DNA from 3 places in the Sphingobacterium ginsenosidimutans genome. Region 1 is predicted to be linked to each of the others. Evidence: riboswitches for the same ligand, from Rfam matches in the RefSeq annotation. Region 1 holds a riboswitch; each other region holds the start of a gene.
What was found. Region 1 has a riboswitch for S-adenosylmethionine ahead of ABFX33_RS22020 (methylenetetrahydrofolate reductase). Riboswitches for the same ligand answer to the same signal wherever they lie in the genome.

Region 1 (5,924 bases):
AAGGATTTCTCAGAACGATTATGATCATCCCAATTCTGATGCGCCAGAATAATTGGCCCACCCAACAGCGCAAAAGATAACCCCGTAGCCATGGCATAGCGATTACTGAGAAACCGTTTAAAAAAGCGCATGAGTGCAATTGTACCCAGTCCGATCCAGATCGCAAAAGCATAAAAAGATCCGGCATAAGCATAATCACGTTCACGGGGTTGCAGTGGTGTCTGATTGAGATATACAACAATCGCTATACCCGTAAAAACAAACAGCAAGGTCAATACCAAAGTATAGGGTTTATTGTTTTTGTACATCCAGATCGCTCCAGCTATCCCTAATAACAAAGGCAAGAAAAAATACGTGTTTCGGCTTGGATCATGTTGCTGTGACTCCGAAAGATGATGTTGCCCACCAAGGCGCCAATTATCCAGCGTTTTCACTCCAGAGAGCCAATTCCCCTCCGTATAGGATCCATAGCCTTGCTTGTCATTCTGCCTGCCAACAAAATTCCATAAGAAGTAACGTGCATACATTTCCCCCAATTGAAAATTAAAGAAAAACTTAAAGTTATCGGAGAACTGTGGTCTTTCGCCCTCTTTTAACTTGAGATAACTTCTATAGTAGGCTTGATGATTTTCATCCTGGCTATAGATACGTGGAAAAAATGTTTCACGATCAAATGCATACTTATCAACCTGTGTAAATGCTGTATAATTGGATTCATCTTTCCGATAACTGGTTTTGCTTTGAACATCCACAGCCTTTGAATCATAGTATGGTCCTTTAACCAGAGGTTCCCGCGTATACTGTTCTCGCCCTAAGTAACCTAAAAACGAAAAGACATTATCTGGCGCATTGTTATTTAAGGATGGATTTGCCTTTCCACGGATCAGCACCATGGTATAGGAACTATAACCAAACAGAATAAAGCAAAACACCAATAAAGCTGTATTTAATGTATACTTGCGTTTTCTATGGGAATAAAAAAGACCATATACAATTGTGACACCAAAAAGCAAGCATAGGAAAAGAATTCCTGTACCAAATCCCAGTCCAAAAGAATTCACAAACAATAGATCTATTTTGGAAGCAAAACCGATCAGCCACTGAATAACACCCCAAAGGATTGCTGCAAGAACTAATATTCCTAATAGAAATGCCTTTATAATGCCTTTAAAATTAATTTCTGAAGTCCTTTTAAAATACACCACCATGGCTATAGCCGGAATAGCCAAAAGATTTAATAGGTGGACTCCAATTGAAAGCCCCATGACAAAAGCGATAAAAATCAGCCAGCGATCACTTCCGTCCTGGTCCGCACGCGCCTCCCATTTAAAAATCGCCCAGAAAACCACCGCAGTACAAAGTGAGGACATCGCATACACTTCGGATTCTACGGCCGAATACCAGAAGGTATCACTGAAACTAAAGGCCATAGCCCCCACTGCACCCGCTCCAAAGATCTGTAAATAGTAAGAAAAAGCAGATTGCTGTGGCTTCTTTAAAATCTTCCGGGCAATCGCTGTAATTGTCCAAAACAAAAATGTCACCGTCAGACCACTACAGACTGCCGAACCAATATTCATCCAGTAAGCGACTTGCCCTGTATTACCGAAAGCCAGATTGGAAAAAACATTCTGAATAAGTAGAAATAGCGGGGCACCAGGTTGATGTGCCACCTCAAGTTTGTACGCGCAGGCGATAAATTCACCACAATCCCACCAGCTCACGGTCTTTTCAACAGTAGCAATGTAGACAACAGTAGCAATGAGGCCACAGGCCAAACCAAATAGCGAGTTTAATTTATTATACGTCATAAGGACAATTGGTCTATATCTTAGTTCCTTTTAGTACCTCAAATTAAATAGTTATCTCGATTTAAAAATGTTAATTAACACTATTTAACACTACTGTTTAACAAAAAATATTTTTTGAAAGAGAGCACTTCTATAGTGAAAAGAGAAATGCTGGTTTTGAAAGCAGGGGTAATGGCAAACTTCATCTCAAAAGCTGCATATGGCCATGGAATAAAAGAGGATTCAATTCACAAGTACAAAGCAGTATACCGTCGATAGAAGTAATAAAAAAGCGAGGGGTTTTCCCTCGCTCCTCTTGTATTTTTTAGGCTAACTTCTCGACAATCTTTTTCGTTGGCCCAGGATTACTCATGGTATAAAAGTGCAATACTGGAGCACCAAATTTTATCAGCTCCTGACATTGTTGCACAAGCCATTCTTCACCTACTTGCCTTACATCAGCATTGGTTTTACATGCTGCGACAGCATCACTCAATTCCTCAGGAATATCCAGGTGGAAAATTCTTGGCAAAGTAACCAGTTGCTTTTTGGTCGTCAATGGTTTGAGTCCCGGAATGATAGGCACATGGATTCCATTGTCCCGGCATTTGGTCACAAATTCCTTATATTTCTCCACGTTAAAGAACATCTGAGTTACAATAAACTCAGCACCCATATCCACTTTTTGCTTCAGATATTTAAAATCAGTATTGAAATTAGGAGATTCAAAATGCTTCTCCGGATATCCTGCGACACCGATACAAAAATCGGTTTTTTCAGATGTGATAATATCTTCGTGAAGATACTTTCCTTTATTCATATCCGTTACCTGTTGCAATAGATCCGTTGCAAAAGCATGTCCGCCTTCACTTGGAATAAAATCAGCATCTCCTTTGCGTGCATCACCTCGTAATACCAATACGTTATCGATACCCAAGAAATTTAAGTCGATCAAGGCATTTTCAGTTTCCTCTTTGGTAAAGCCACCACATATCAGATGGGGCACTGCGTCCACTTTATACTTATTCATGATCGCAGCACAGATCGCCACCGTTCCTGGTCGCTTACGATAAGATACACGTTCCAACAGCCCGCTTGCATGTTCCTTATAGATATAATCTTCCCGATGATAGGTTACATCAATAAAGGGCGGTTTAAATTCCATCAGTTCATCCATTGTCTTAAAAATACTTTGGATGCCCTGTCCCTTTGCAGGAGGCAATAGCTCAAAAGAAAACAATGTTTTTCCTTTAGCATTCTGGATATGGTCGATAATCTTCATTAAAAAACTGTTTTAAGTTTGGGTTGGCTTACATCGAAACGCACAAGTCGAGGATATGTCTATCTGCATGTAACTTATCTTTCCCACATGGAGCAGGGTAGAATTTAGCACCTTGAACAATACAGGTTGCTAAGGCTTCACTGGGTCTAGTCCCTCGGCCTTTCTCTATAAGCGTTGCTAATATCGTCTTAAAAAATCAAACAACAAAAACATTTTTTCGAAAAGCTATAAATTATAGTAACAAAGCTGTCTTTTTTCCAGATCTTCCCATACAAATTATTTCAAAGTTGAAAGAGAATTACGTAGATTCTTTAAATAGAATGTGATCAGCAGTAAGCCAGAGACACTATATTTCTCCTTCTCTCCATAATTAAACCCATCCATTAAATATTTATAGGCAACCAATGCATTCTCCTCATTGTAAAACAGCTCTTTCCATGAGACAGGAACATCTTCCCATTGTTTTAATACAATGCCATTTTGCGCATAAGTAATTGGAGATTCAACCCCATCTATCTTATAATCACTATGGACGCCAGAATTTGAGATGTGCTGAAAGTATGCTATAGAATAATCTAAAAAGTTTAATGCGCGGGCCTTTACCTCTTGATCATTTTCAGCACTTGTCGGAATATTACGCCAAAGATTGACTACACTATCAAATTTACTAGGCTGCTCGCGAAGTGGTGTTTTGTCTAATTCGAAATTGAGAAACAACCGTTCCGTATTTGGCAAATGGGCTGAATTGAATTGGGAGAAATCACCTTTCAATTGTATGAAATTCTTTTTTACTTGAATTATATCCAAAGAGATGGTTCCCTTTTTATCATCCACCAATTCAATTTTATTCCCTTCAAATCTATATCTGCCATAGAGCAAGATATCACCTATCGCAAGGACAAATTGTCCCTTATCCCGAAGGGAGAGAAAAGAACGATAATGAAGCGGATGATCGCAATATGCATCAGGTTCAATATTTAGCGGATCCTTAGCTTTGGCCTCTAGGTAGCCGTCATTGGTATAACCGCAAATAACTTGATAATTTCCGATCGGAAATTCTTTGTTCTTCCCAAAGAAAGCACAAGAGGATAAGAATATCGTTGAAATAATTAGCAGTAATAGTTTCAAGACAGATCGTTTATAGTGGTCAATATATTGATTATTCAGTACCAATTTAAACAAAATCCATCAGAGTAAGAGATCCCTGACTGTCCCAAAACAAAAATTTTGTCAGATGAAGCGAAATATGATTTAAAACCTCAACTTATTGAATCGAAAAAGGTCTAAATTCCTTTACGAACTTAGACCTTTTTCATTCAAATTTATGGGAATTAAGAACGATGCTCTAAAGTAAATCCCGATTTGCAATCAGGGATAATTTACGAGAGGTCCGTCCACTTTTATTCTTTATAAAGATCGACTAGTCCTTCAGGCAATTCTACTTCAATAATCTCCTCTTCACCATCTATGCCAACGATTAAATCATCGGATAGGGGGAACATCAATTCTTTACCATTCATATCAACTGTCGCGACGAATTGCTGTGGAAATTCCTGTACATCCGTAATTTCCCCCAGTTCACCATGGGTTTCATCGATCACCAAAAATCCGATTAAATCCGTATATCTAAAATCATCGGGATCCCGTTCTGGCATTTTATCATTGGGTAGATAAACCTTTTTGTGAACAAGCACCTGTGCCTTGTCGATATGATCAACATCTTCAAATGTCACGTAGGCGGTACTATTTTTCTGCAGTTTTATAGCATCGATAAAATAAGGTACAAGTTTTTTGTTGACCTCCAAAAAGACGACATCTATATCCAAACTCTCATAGTCTTCAAATTCGAAAAACAATTGCATCTCGCCTTTTAGACCTCGCGTTTTGCTGATATAGCCTATATAAAAACTTTGATCGATAGTCATTTTGTAATATTGCGTATTAGGATATTAGTATTGAGATGCTTTTCCTTTCGGCTTCCACTATATATACAGCATCTGTTTTATTTTCACTTTTTTGTATAGCGATAGGATAATATGCTCGGCCTTCTATTTTAAATTAGAGCAATCAGCATCACATTTTAACACATAAACTATTTTATTAAAAAAGCCGGCTCAAGATTGAGTCGGCTTTCTCGAATACTTTATGAAAGAATTAACCTTCAGTTTCTTCTGATGCAGGAGCTTCAGTCTCTTCTGCGGCAGGTTCTTCTGCTACAGGAGCATTTTTAGCAGCTACAGCAGCAGCTTTTTCTTCTTTTTTCTTCGCTTCAGCAGCTAAAGCAGCTTTCTTAGCATCAGCTTTAGATTGAGCTAAACCATCTTTTTTACCAGAGATTCTAGCTTCGTTAGCTTCAGTCCAAGCAGTGAATTTAGCTTCAGCAGCAGTTTCATCAAAAGCACCTTTTTTCACACCACCTTGTAAGTGTTTTTTGTAAAGAACACCTTTGTAAGAAAGGATAGCACGAGCTGTGTCAGTAGGTTGAGCACCTTTATTCATCCAATCCAAAGCTTTTTCAAAATCCAAAACAATAGTTGCAGGATTTGTGTTTGGGTTGTAAGAACCGATACGTTCGATGAATTTACCATCACGTGGAGCGCGAGAATCCGCTACGACTACGTGGTAAAAAGGACGTCCTTTTTTACCATGTCTTTGCAATCTGATTTTAGTTGCCATTTCTTAATTTTATTTTATGTATTCAACATATCCCCCGAGCTTCATACTAGAGGGGATGCAAAGATAGTTATTTTTTTTTATTCATAGACATAATTTAATAAAACTTCGCTGAAAATGACATCTTTAACTCCTTCAAAATCCCCTTTAACAACATAATTCATTGCTGTAGGTTTGCC
Region 2 (5,924 bases), on a different contig from region 1:
CCGTTAATTGAAAAAGGTAAAACAAATACAATCCGTGTTTCTCAGTTGTAAGAAATAGGATCATAAAAAAGAAAGGCATTCTCATCGTGAGAATGCCTTTCTTTTTTATTTCTTAGGGTATAGGGAGTCAATCTTTAATTTGAAATCTTTTACTTTCAAACTATCTTCCAACAGCCTAAACCGCAATGTATCCTGTTGTGATTTCCTTTTCTTGGGCGATTTTTCTGTTCCCGGCATAGGTGCCAGACCATCCAACTTTTTGAATTTCTGAACAGGCATATTATACTTAGCCGATGTGGTATCTAATCCAAGGACTGGCATCTTGGATTGTTTATCCTGCAGTAACGGACGATGCTCTTTTAGTTTGATCTGACCGAAAGCAATCCCGACTGTAAAAGATAATGCCAATGATAATACATAAGTTTTCATAACATAATCTATTTTAACTTCTAATTTACAACAACATAACCAAGATTTAAAGCAATTGCTGTTAAACATTGTTAAAACAACTCCAAAACAAGTTAGCATCTTTATATTTGTAACAATTCAAGTAAAGCAGCAGATGGGATGTGGGAATGGCTTAGAATCACAGGATGTAATGAGCTCCTGATGCTATTGAAAATATATATTTGCAAAACATAATTTCATGAAGAAAAATAGTATTGTATTAATCATTGGACTAATGTCTTTGGCACTAATCGGCGTATTGGCTATGCAATTCTATTTCCTGAGAGATTCCTACCGTCAAAAGTCACAGCTCTTTGACGAGTCGGTCAATGCTGCACTTACTGCTGTTGCCGGAAAACTCGAGCGACGTGAAGTTGTCGATTTCGCGAAAGTACAACAGGAGCGTAATATCGAAAAATCCAAACAGGAGCAGGCAAAGCAACAACAATTGACCGAGCAGCTCCAGCTTCAAACTCAAATTGAGAATCTAAGAGGCAAACTGGAGCAGATCTATCAAAAATATAAATTAGAAGAAGATAGATTAAAAGCAACCTATCCAAATATTATTAACATTGAAAACTGGTTTTACGAAACTTATGTTAAAAGAACACAATATCAGGATTTGGTTGAAATCAACATTGTCAAGACTCCCACAAATGGGCTATATTATCAAGAAGACGTTATCGTTTCAGCAACAAAAACAATTCCACGAATTGAAGCCAAAGATGACAGTACACGGTTTTTAATTGTCCATATTGATGATTTCAAGCGATTACTTGGAAAGAGTATCGTAGCTCTCCCCCCAAGATCTAATCCAAAACTATCTAAACGAATTTTTGAGCTAGAAACCAAATTAAATAAACTGTCGAAAAAAAATGCAGGCTATGGCTTCAATGTTTACGACTCTGTCGCCATGCTTGGTGGTAAAAAGGCGGACTACATCGAAGATGTCGCTATCGGAATGGAGCTGGCGAAAAGACCGCTTAAGGATCGGTTGAATATTATTATTGTTCAGGAACTCCTAAAAGAAGAATTGATCCATCGTGACATCAAAGCACCTTTTAATATCGAGATATGGAGCACCAGCAATATTTTGCTAAATAATATTCTCAATGAGGCCGAACTAAATAATCCCATAAATACCACAAAGTATTCTACAGCGTTATTTAAAGGTGATGTTGGTGCTGCCCCAGGGAAGCTGACCATATACTTCCCGAACAAAAAAGCGATCATAGCAGACAATATGAGCTACTTGCTACTTCCTATGCTCACACTTTTGTTTCTATTGGTCGGATGTTTTGCCTATACACTCATCATTATCTTTAGACAAAAGAAGGTATCTGAGATGAAAACTGACTTCATCAATAATATGACCCATGAGTTTAAAACTCCTGTGGCCACGATCATGATCGCCAGTGAATCACTTAAGGATCCTGATATCAATGCGGACCACAAACGCGTGCAGAAATTGGCCAATATCATCTACGATGAGAATGTTCGCCTCGGGAATCATATCGAACGCGTATTAGACTTAGCAAAACTGGAGAAAGAAACACTGAAACTCGATCGCGAAGATGTGCATATCAATGACCTCGTAGCCGCTGTCACAGACAGTATGCAGCTTCGGATGCAGAATATCGGCGGAAAATTCAGTGTCGATCTCGCGGCAACAAAAGATATTGTTGTTGGGGATGAACTGCATTTCTCCAATGTATTTTACAACCTAATGGACAATGCGATTAAGTATAGTAAAGGAGATCTACATGTCAATATCAGTTCCAAAAATATTGGCGATAACATTGTTATCACCATCGCCGACAACGGAATTGGTATGAGCAGAGATCACCTCCAAAAGATATTCGATCAATTTTATCGTATCCCCACCGGAAATGTACACAACGTTAAAGGTTTTGGTCTGGGCTTAAGTTATGTTCAGGATATTTTGAGAAGACTCAATGGAAGAATCACCGTAAAAAGTGAGAAAGATAAGGGCACAACCTTTGAAGTAATTTTGCCCGTAAAAAAATAACACGTTCCTTTTTTGTATATTCAGGGAACATTAGTGAAAATTAATAGATTCATTATGCAAAAGATATTATTAGCAGAGGATGATCCCAATTTGGGGGATCTTTTAAAGGACTATCTCGAATTAAAGGGAAAATTTGACGTTACGCTCTGTATTGACGGGGATGAAGCCGTTTCTCAGTTCAAAAAAAATGATTATGATTTATGCATTTTCGATGTCATGATGCCAAAAAAAGACGGTTTTACCGTGGGCCGTGAGATCAGAAAAACAAATAGCACCGTACCGATTATCTTCGCCACTGCAAAAGGCATGATGGAGGACAAGACAGAAGCGTTTGAATTGGGTGGCGATGATTACATCACAAAACCTTTCCGTGTTGAGGAATTACTTCTTCGGATAAATGCTTTATTGAAACGGAGTGTCAGAGATAAAGAGGATGAAGTAGTTGCAGATAAGTTTGAAATTGGAGATTACTTCTTCGATTATACGAGTCAGCAGATTTCCTACAAGGGTCAAATGCAAAAACTATCGACAAAAGAGGCTGAATTGCTTCGCCTACTTTGTTTAAAAAAGAATGATGTATTGACCCGGGAAGAAGCTTTATTAAAAATATGGCATGACGACAATTACTTCACAGGTAGAAGTATGGACGTATTCCTGAGTAAACTTCGTAAATACCTAAGAGAAGACAGCAAGGTTGAAATCGTCAATGTCCACGGTAAAGGTTACAAACTCCTGGTGAGTTAAAGGCATAGAGGGTGAGATACCAATGCGTGATTTCACCCTCCTTTCCAATGAAAAGAAAGAAATAAAACATTTCTATCCTTAGTAGAATAAAAAAAATAGGTGCACTTTTATAAAAAATTTGCATATCAAAAAGAAATGTTCTAACTTAGCATCGCTTATAGAGAAAGGCAGAGGGAATAGACCCGATGAAGCCTTAGCAACCTGTCCCTTGACAAGGTGCTAAATTCTACCCTACTTGATATGGGAATGATAAGCCGAAGTCACCGAATTCTAGTGTGTCCTTCTCTCTCTAGCAAGAAATATAGTTGAAAAGAAATATTAAAAACATTATTATGTTATTGACTAACAATTTAGGTTACCCTCGTGTGGGCGCGTTCCGCGAATTGAAAAAAGCCAATGAGGCCTATTGGGCTAAAAAATCTTCTGTTGAGGAATTATTGGACACAGCAAAAAAAATTCGTGAAGGCAATTGGAAAACACAAAAAGATGCTGGAATAGATTTGATCCCTTCCAACGACTTCTCTTTTTACGATCAAGTATTGGATTTAACCCTTACCGTTGGTGCAATTCCTGCTCGTTACCATTCTTTATTGAATAAAGTAGACAACAACTACAGCTTAGACTTATATTTTGCAATGGCACGCGGTTTCCAACAAGAAGGAATCGATGTTACTGCAATGGAAATGACCAAGTGGTTAGATACCAACTACCACTATATGGTTCCTGAATTCACAAAAGATCAAGAGTTCAAATTGACTTCTGAGAAATTCTTAAATGAATACAACGAGGCAAAATCATTGGGTATTGAGACAAAACCTGTTTTATTAGGCCCAATCACTTACCTTTTGATCGGTAAAGAAAAAGAAGCTGGTTTCGACCGTATCGACCTATTGGACAAATTAGTTCCTGTATATGAGCAAATCTTGTCTAAATTGGCAGAAGCTGGTGCACAATATGTTCAGATCGACGAGCCTTTCTTGGCTTTGGATTTAGATGCAAAAGTAAAAGCATTATACCAACCTACGTTCGAGAAATTGGCTGCTGCTGCCAAAAACATCAAATTGATCGCGACAACTTACTTCGAAGCTTTAAAAGACAACGAAGATATCGCGGTTAACTTACCGATCCATGCATTACACTTGGATTTAGTACGTGGAGAAAACCAATTGGATACCGTTTTGGCTAAAGTTCCAGCTTCATTGACATTATCTTTAGGTATTGTTGAAGGCCGTAACATCTGGAAAAACGATTACGAAAAATCATTGGTTAAAATCAAACAAGCAGTTGATGCATTAGGCAAAGACCGCGTTTGGATTGCTCCTTCTTCCTCTTTACTGCATGTTCCTTTTGACTTAGATAATGAGCATAATGAGCAATCATTGCCTGCTGCAGTTAAAAACTGGTTAGCATTCGCAAAACAAAAATTAGCAGAGGTAAAAGATCTAGCAGTCTTAGCAGAAGGCGAAGTTGATGCAGAAACAACAAAACGTTTCGAAGCAAACAAAGCTGCAGCAGAAAGCCGTCGTACTTCTCCGTTGATCCACAAACCAGAAGTTAAAACACGTACAAGCAACATTACTGATGATGATGCAAAACGTACGTCAGTTTTTGCTGACCGTAAAGCGGCACAACAAGCGAAATTCAACTTGCCAGCATTCCCTACGACAACAATCGGTTCTTTCCCACAAACAAAAGATGTGCGTAAATGGAGAGCTGATCTGAAAAAGGGATCGATCACACAGGAAGAGTACGATAAAGCAATTGCTGAAGAAACTGAAAATACAATCCGTCTTCAAGAGCAACTGGATATCGATGTATTGGTTCACGGTGAGTTCGAACGTAATGACATGGTTGAATACTTCGGTGAGCAACTAGCTGGATATGCATTTACACAAAACGGTTGGGTACAATCCTATGGTTCACGTTGTGTGAAACCTCCAATTATTTATGGAGATGTATACCGTCCAGAAGATATGACTGTACGTTGGTCTTCATACGCTCAATCATTGACAAACCGTCCGGTTAAAGGAATGTTGACTGGTCCTGTAACAATCTTACAATGGTCTTTCGTACGTAACGATCAACCACGTTCAACCACAACTTACCAAATCGCATTGGCGATCTTAGACGAAGTACAAGCTTTGGAAAAAGCAGGTATCAAAATCATTCAGATCGATGAGCCAGCGATCCGTGAGGGATTACCATTGCGCAAAGCAGATCAAAAAGATTACTTAAACTGGGCTGTACGTGCATTCCGTGTATCTTCATCCAATGTTGAAGATGATACACAGATCCACACACACATGTGTTACTCTGAGTTTAACAACGTGATCGAAGATATCGCAGCAATGGATGCAGACGTAATTACAATTGAGACTTCACGTTCACAAATGAAATTATTGAATGCTTTTGCAGGTGATTTCAAATACCCGAACGATATCGGTCCTGGTGTATACGATATCCACTCACCACGCGTACCAAGCAAAGATGAGATGGTAGACCTATTGCGCAAAGCAAAAGCAGTAGTTCCTTCGGAACAACTTTGGGTTAACCCTGACTGTGGATTGAAAACTCGTGCTTGGCCTGAAACTAAAGCCGCTTTAGAATCAATGGTTGAAGCTGCGAAAATCTTAAGAGCAGAATAATTCTTAAACTATATTGATAAAAGCCCAAGATGAAATTTCATCTTGGGCTTTTTTTTGAA
Region 3 (5,924 bases), on a different contig from region 1:
ATGGTTATCGTCCGATTTGCCTCTCATCCCCTGGCATCTAATTCAGCCAACGATGGATACTCCCTACCCGCTTATCAGGCGGTGGCCGACTACCTATTAAAAAAATGAAACCACTAATAATCAATACATTATAGTTAATCAACTTATTTTTCAGTTTTAAAACTGAAAAATAAGTTGATTAACTGAAAAATAAGTTATAGCTTTATAACTATGGAAGAATTAACAAAAAAAGAAGAAGAAGTTATGCATGCTGTATGGAAATTAAAGCAGGCTTTTGTCAAAGATATTATTGAATATATGGATCCGACACAAACAACGCCTTATAATACCATATCATCCATTGTACGGATTTTAGAGAAAAAAGGGTATGTGGGTTTCAATTCCTATGGAAAGACTTACCAATATTATCCGCTGATCTCCAAGATGCAATACCGAAAGTTTTTCTTTTCGCGTGTCATGAACAAGTATTTTGATGATTCTGTCGAAAATCTGGTATCATTCATTGTCAAGGAACAAAAAATCAGCGAAACAGACATCGAGAAAATCAAGGAAATTATCAATAAAAGTAAAGAAGATGAATAACCTATTTTCCTATAGCATAGAGGCCAATATCAGTTTACTTATTTTAGTCTCGCTCTTTGTCCTGGCTTTTCGGCAGCTTTCATTTTTTCGTTGGAACCGGCTTTTGCTTATTGCGTTGGTGAGCTTTTGTGCGCTGGTTCCTCTTCTTAAATTTAAGACCGATTATGTCAAATTAATCGATTCCAAAACAAATTCAAATCAGGAAATACAGTCGCAAGAGCAGTTGGGTTATTCCAATGTCCCTTTTTTGATCGAACCCGAAGAACAGCTCAATCTATGGGACCGAATGGAGTTTAAAAAAATACTCGCCTATGCTTACTTATTGATCGCCATCTTCTTTCTGACACGATTAGTTTATCGCAGCTTAAAGCTCGTATGCTGTTTAAAGAAGATGGATTTTCAGGAGCATCAGGGAATTAAAGTAATCCCGCCGTTTAATCGCTTCAATAATTGTTCGATCTTTCATTATATCGTTATGGATAAAAGCGCACTTGAAAGTCCCGAAGGCAAGCTCATCTTTGCCCACGAGGCACAGCATATTTTAAAAGGACATGCCTGGGACAAATTATACATCGAGCTGATGTGCTGCATCTTCTGGATAAACCCCGCCATTTATTGGGTTCGGAAAGAACTGCATCGCCTACATGAATTTCAGGTCGATATAGCGGTGGCTGAATACTATGGAAAGACCAATTATGCGAGCTTCCTGCTGAATATGACACAACAAAATCAACAATTAGATTATATGCAAAGTAGAATTTTAAAAAACCAAAATGAACTGGTAGAACGCATCGACAGGTTGATGCGAAATCTATCACCACGCACGAAAGGTTATCAGTATCTGCTGTTTGTTCCTTGTATATTCGTGTTAATTGTCTCTTTTTCTTTTATTGATCCTCCGAAAGAAAAGATCTCCACTACTAGCGCTGTCAAAAATAGCGCAAAGACCATTGTTCTGGATCCGGGACATGGTGGCAAAGATAGTGGTGCCACCAACAGCAGGGGCCTCAAAGAGAAAGATCTCACTTTACAGGCTTGTAAGATGATTCAAAATGAACTTGAAAAAGAAGGTTTTCAGGTTGTATTGACCCATTCGAAAGACGAATTTATGATGCTTAAAGACCGTGCGGCCTTTACTGGTGACGCATTAATTTCAATTCATTTTGACATTGATCCTTCAAACGCCAAGCAGCCAATCGGCCTACGGTATCCAAAAGCTGTTGAACTACCCAAGATACAGGATCAAAGCCGAGAACTTGCGTTCCGTCTCACACAAAATTTAAAAAATCAAGGATTAAGCACGCAGAAACCGGTTGAAAGCCATAATCATGCGATCTTACGGGGAGCAAAAATACCAGCGCTCATTGTTAGCTTAGGGAATATGAATACCTTTTCCAACACATTGGATCCACAATTTATCAGCGCTTTTACCCAAGCCCTAAAAAGGTCTCTGTCGGAATAGTTTTCCGTAAAATTATCAGATCAATTCTTTTTACAAAGAAGCCAAACAATAGAAGATTCCCTATAGGGAATCTTCTATTGCGTTCCAGAGTTCAATGCGCTTTTGAAGCGCCTCTTTACTGACTATTTTCATTTCTTCCCACTTCTCATCATCCTCTTTGGCCAGATCGCTGATCATCTGCATTGCCAAAGGGCCATGCTCATCACCGTCCAAATCAATATGACGTTGGAAATAGTAGATAAAATTATCTAAGCTCGATTCAGGGAAGTTGGTTTTCAGCTCCTGCAAAATGGAGGTAAACATACCCGGGATAAGATCCTCACGACCAAATGTGAAAGCGGCAGCAATTTTATGTACCTCCCCCTCTTCGATCAATTCGAAAGTAAAATTCAGAAAATCTTTGATCCTTTTATCCAAGGTTGTCAATGCAATGGCATCAAAAATACTTTTGGATTTCTTGGCGTTCACGATAAACTTGTTAACCAGGTGCAGGTCTGCCCCCATTTCACTCATTGCGTCCAGATACATTTCAAAATGGCTCAAACGGCGACCATCAATATATTCGTCGGATTCTTCCGCTAATACAATTTCGTTAATCAGATAGCGTGTCGAAGGATGCTCACTTGCAAACCAAGGCAAAGTTGTACAGGTCAATTTAATCTGCAAAGCTTTTAATAAAGACATAAAATCCCATACAGCGTACACATGCCCTTCGGTAAAAGAACGTAGATTCTTGATCGTTTTGATTTTAGGATACAAGGAGTGTTGCAATAATACCTCGCGTTCGGCAGCAATGTATTCGTTAATTTCCGCAATTCTATTCATGCCGCAAAAGTATTGTCTTATCTCTGTTTTTTAAAGTATTTTCGACGAGATTACAGTAACATGATAAATTATCGGGCAAGCTATCCACTTCATAACCAAACCACAGCCAAAAACCCAAACTCACTTTTGCCGGCCTTAGTCTTCTTATCCACACCCAATTACCAAAAAAACAAAAATATTTTTAATATTAAAAAATAATCTACTATATTTGTAGAGTATTCAGAATTGCATGATGCAATACCAACCGAGTGTAGACACCGCGGTGGTAAATTAATACGGGTTTCGACCAAAATAAACGTTATACAACGGTTATTTTCCCCAACAAGATCTGGATACAGTTTATGGTTTAATCCTTTAAATTTTTAAATTGTATGGCTACAACAACAAATCTTTACCAACACTTACTGGAAAAATTCAGCTACTATTCCACAGACGAACTAATACAGCTCAATAACGATACAATCTTGGGACAGGGTTGGGGCTCGGCCAAAGCGACCTTTCGGACAGCGCTGCTCAGTACTTTCTCCAAAAGAGGACTGGATCTATCCAACATCATTTCCAAGGAAGACGGTTTTACCTCAGTGAAGCATGTCCCTGTACGTTTGGAACACAATGTATTGATTCCATTGCAATCTTAAGACAGCAGTCATAGCACTTTCAGCGTAAAAGCACCGACTACCGTCTTGTCTTTTCTGTTTTTCATATTTACATGTAATTGTGAATAACACATGTTTATGCAATGAGATTTTTAAGACAAAAGGATCCCCGGCCTGCAAAAATTGCAGACTAGGGATCCTTTTATTTTTCTTTTGTATGATAGGCGACCCAGTTATGATCTATACATACCTGAAGTTGTTGTGATTTGGGTGAATAAATCTGATAATTCAGTATTTTACCATCTTTCCATTCCATGTCTATGGTATGATTTCCTTTGATGCGCATTCCCCTGACCTGACCTTCTTTTTTCCAGGCTTCAGGGATTGCTGGCAGGAGATACACACTGTCCTTATGCGACTGCACCAGCATCTCAGCGATACCAGCTGCTCCACCAAAATTACCATCAATCTGGAAAGGTGGCCCGGCAGTTAACAAATTTGCATAAACACCGCCCCCAGCGCCATAATTGATATGTGTATCGACACGTGGTGTCATCAGCTGCCGAAATAATTTATAGGCACGCTCGCCTTCATGCAATCTGGTCCAAAACAGTAGTTTATGGGCAATGGCCCAGCTCGGCCCATCATCTCCTCGTACATTCAGACTCTTTTTAGCGGCTAGCTGCCAGTCTGGATGTTCGTCATAACGGATCAGATAGCCTGGATACAAACCATACAAATGCGAGATATGCCGATGCTGCGGATCAACTTCTTCATAATCTTCGATCCATTCCATGATACGGCCATCTTTGGCTAGCTGCACTGCCGGTGCTAAGCGTTTCAATTGCGCTGAAACATTCGTTAAAAAAGGATCCGATTGTTTGCCTAATAATGCTGCCGCATGGATGACATTTTCAAATAATTCGCGTACGATCTGATTATCTATCGTTGGTCCCATCGTGACGTTTGCCTGGTGGCCATTAGGAAGCTTAAAGGAATTTTCGGGAGATACCGATGGCGAAGTCAACAACCAACCTTTACCGGGGTATTCAGTCAGGGCGCTGGCGTAAAACTGTGCCGCGCCATAGAGTATTGGGTATATCCGTCGCAGATAGTCCATATCTTCGCTATAAAGGTAATGTTCCCACAGATTATTGCACAGCCAGCCCGAGCCTGCATTGGCAATGCCCCAAGAAGCGGATTCCCCCGGCTCGGTATAGCCCCACACGTTGGTGATCACATGAGCCACCCAGCCCGGTGCGTTATAGTACGCTTTCGCGGTCTTTGCTCCTGGCGCCATAAGGCCTTCCACAAGACTCACCAACGGTTCATTGAGTTCACCCAAATTGGCCGCTCCCAGGTGCCAATGGTTCATTTGCACATTGATATCCAGGTGATAATCCCCATTCCAGGGTGTCTGAATCTGATTTGCCCATAGCCCTTGTAAATTCGGTGGCAGCAGACCTAAACGCGTACTGCTAATACTAAGGTAGCGACCATACTGATAAAATAAGGCTGCCAGCCCCGGATCCTGATCCGGTTCTTTACCGAAAGCCAGCAAACGTTGGTCGGTCGGTAAATTATCTTTCGAGCGGCCAAGACTGAGCGACAAACGGTTGAACTTTGTTGAATAGTTTTGTAGATGTTCGGCATATAGCTTGGCATAGGATTTTTTTAAAGCCTTTGTTAAAGTTTCGGTTGTTGTACGCTCAAAATCCTTGCCTTTAAAATCGGTATCTGTCGCCACATAAATCAGTACTTCGTCAGCCTGTTGAATGACAATAGATTGCCCTTGTACAAGCTGTTTTCCACCTTTAACTTGCGCCCGGACACGTGTTTTAAACTGCATACCTTTACCGTCCACACCATTATCCAATTGTCCCATCAAAATGAGCTCGCCATCTTTGGTCGTAGCAGTCGCCCTTTCGGGACGGTCGATCTTGATTGCTAGGTTTATCTGCCCTTTTTTGCTACTCTGTAGACGAATAATACCCACATCGTCTGCAAAGCTTGTCCAATATTCCCGGTTATATTTTACGCCTTTGAGCTCATAGCTCGTTTTTACCAGAGCCTTTTCAATATCCAGCTCGCGGCGATAGTTTTGTACCGCAGCAAGAGCTGTTTTTCCATCAAATGCAAGCGTCAAATTGCCAAGAACTTGATAACAGCCCCATTGCTTACCACCCGATCCCGGGCCTTTGCAGATGAAATGTTGGTCAATCAATCCCTGAGCGAGGTCATTTTTCCCGTTTTTGATCAGGTTTCGAATGCTATCCAAGTACCTACTGGCTTCATAATTATTGGCATCCTGAGGGCTTCCCGACCATAGTGTAATATCGTTGAGTACAATATGTTCATTTATTAAGCCACCGTCGGGCATCATACCGATCTTTCCGTTACCTAGGGGCAAGGTCTCCTCCCATTGCTTTGCCGGCTGCTGATACCAGAGTTTGCTCCCC

Region 2: it holds a riboswitch for S-adenosylmethionine, as region 1 does, so the genes downstream of both, metE (5-methyltetrahydropteroyltriglutamate--homocysteine S-methyltransferase) here and ABFX33_RS22020 (methylenetetrahydrofolate reductase) in region 1, are expected to answer to the same signal.
Region 3: it holds a riboswitch for S-adenosylmethionine, as region 1 does, so the genes downstream of both, ABFX33_RS07770 (5-oxoprolinase) here and ABFX33_RS22020 (methylenetetrahydrofolate reductase) in region 1, are expected to answer to the same signal.

Annotation. Positions count from the first base shown of each region.
Region 1 covers NZ_BAAAZK010000008.1:391,990-397,913, forward strand. The annotation lists gene ABFX33_RS22015 (glycosyltransferase family 117 protein) at 1-1,811, opposite strand, end outside; gene ABFX33_RS22020 (methylenetetrahydrofolate reductase) at 2,116-3,072, opposite strand; SAM riboswitch class I at 3,144-3,246, opposite strand; gene ABFX33_RS22025 (hypothetical protein) at 3,349-4,200, opposite strand; gene rimM (ribosome maturation factor RimM) at 4,473-4,997, opposite strand; gene ABFX33_RS22035 (30S ribosomal protein S16) at 5,227-5,748, opposite strand; gene ABFX33_RS22040 (hypothetical protein) at 5,826-5,924, opposite strand, start outside.
Region 2 covers NZ_BAAAZK010000010.1:249,570-255,493, reverse strand. The annotation lists gene pyk (pyruvate kinase) at 1-51, shown strand, start outside; gene ABFX33_RS26020 (hypothetical protein) at 106-429, opposite strand; gene ABFX33_RS26015 (ATP-binding protein) at 647-2,476, shown strand; gene ABFX33_RS26010 (response regulator transcription factor) at 2,531-3,220, shown strand; SAM riboswitch class I at 3,373-3,476, shown strand; gene metE (5-methyltetrahydropteroyltriglutamate--homocysteine S-methyltransferase) at 3,553-5,865, shown strand.
Region 3 covers NZ_BAAAZK010000002.1:1,870,936-1,876,859, forward strand. The annotation lists gene ABFX33_RS07750 (serine hydrolase domain-containing protein) at 1-108, shown strand, start outside; gene ABFX33_RS07755 (BlaI/MecI/CopY family transcriptional regulator) at 211-582, shown strand; gene ABFX33_RS07760 (N-acetylmuramoyl-L-alanine amidase) at 575-2,044, shown strand; gene ABFX33_RS07765 (DUF3050 domain-containing protein) at 2,105-2,869, opposite strand; SAM-I-IV-variant riboswitch at 3,080-3,173, shown strand; gene ABFX33_RS07770 (5-oxoprolinase) at 3,241-3,507, shown strand; gene ABFX33_RS07775 (glycoside hydrolase family 95 protein) at 3,668-5,924, opposite strand, start outside.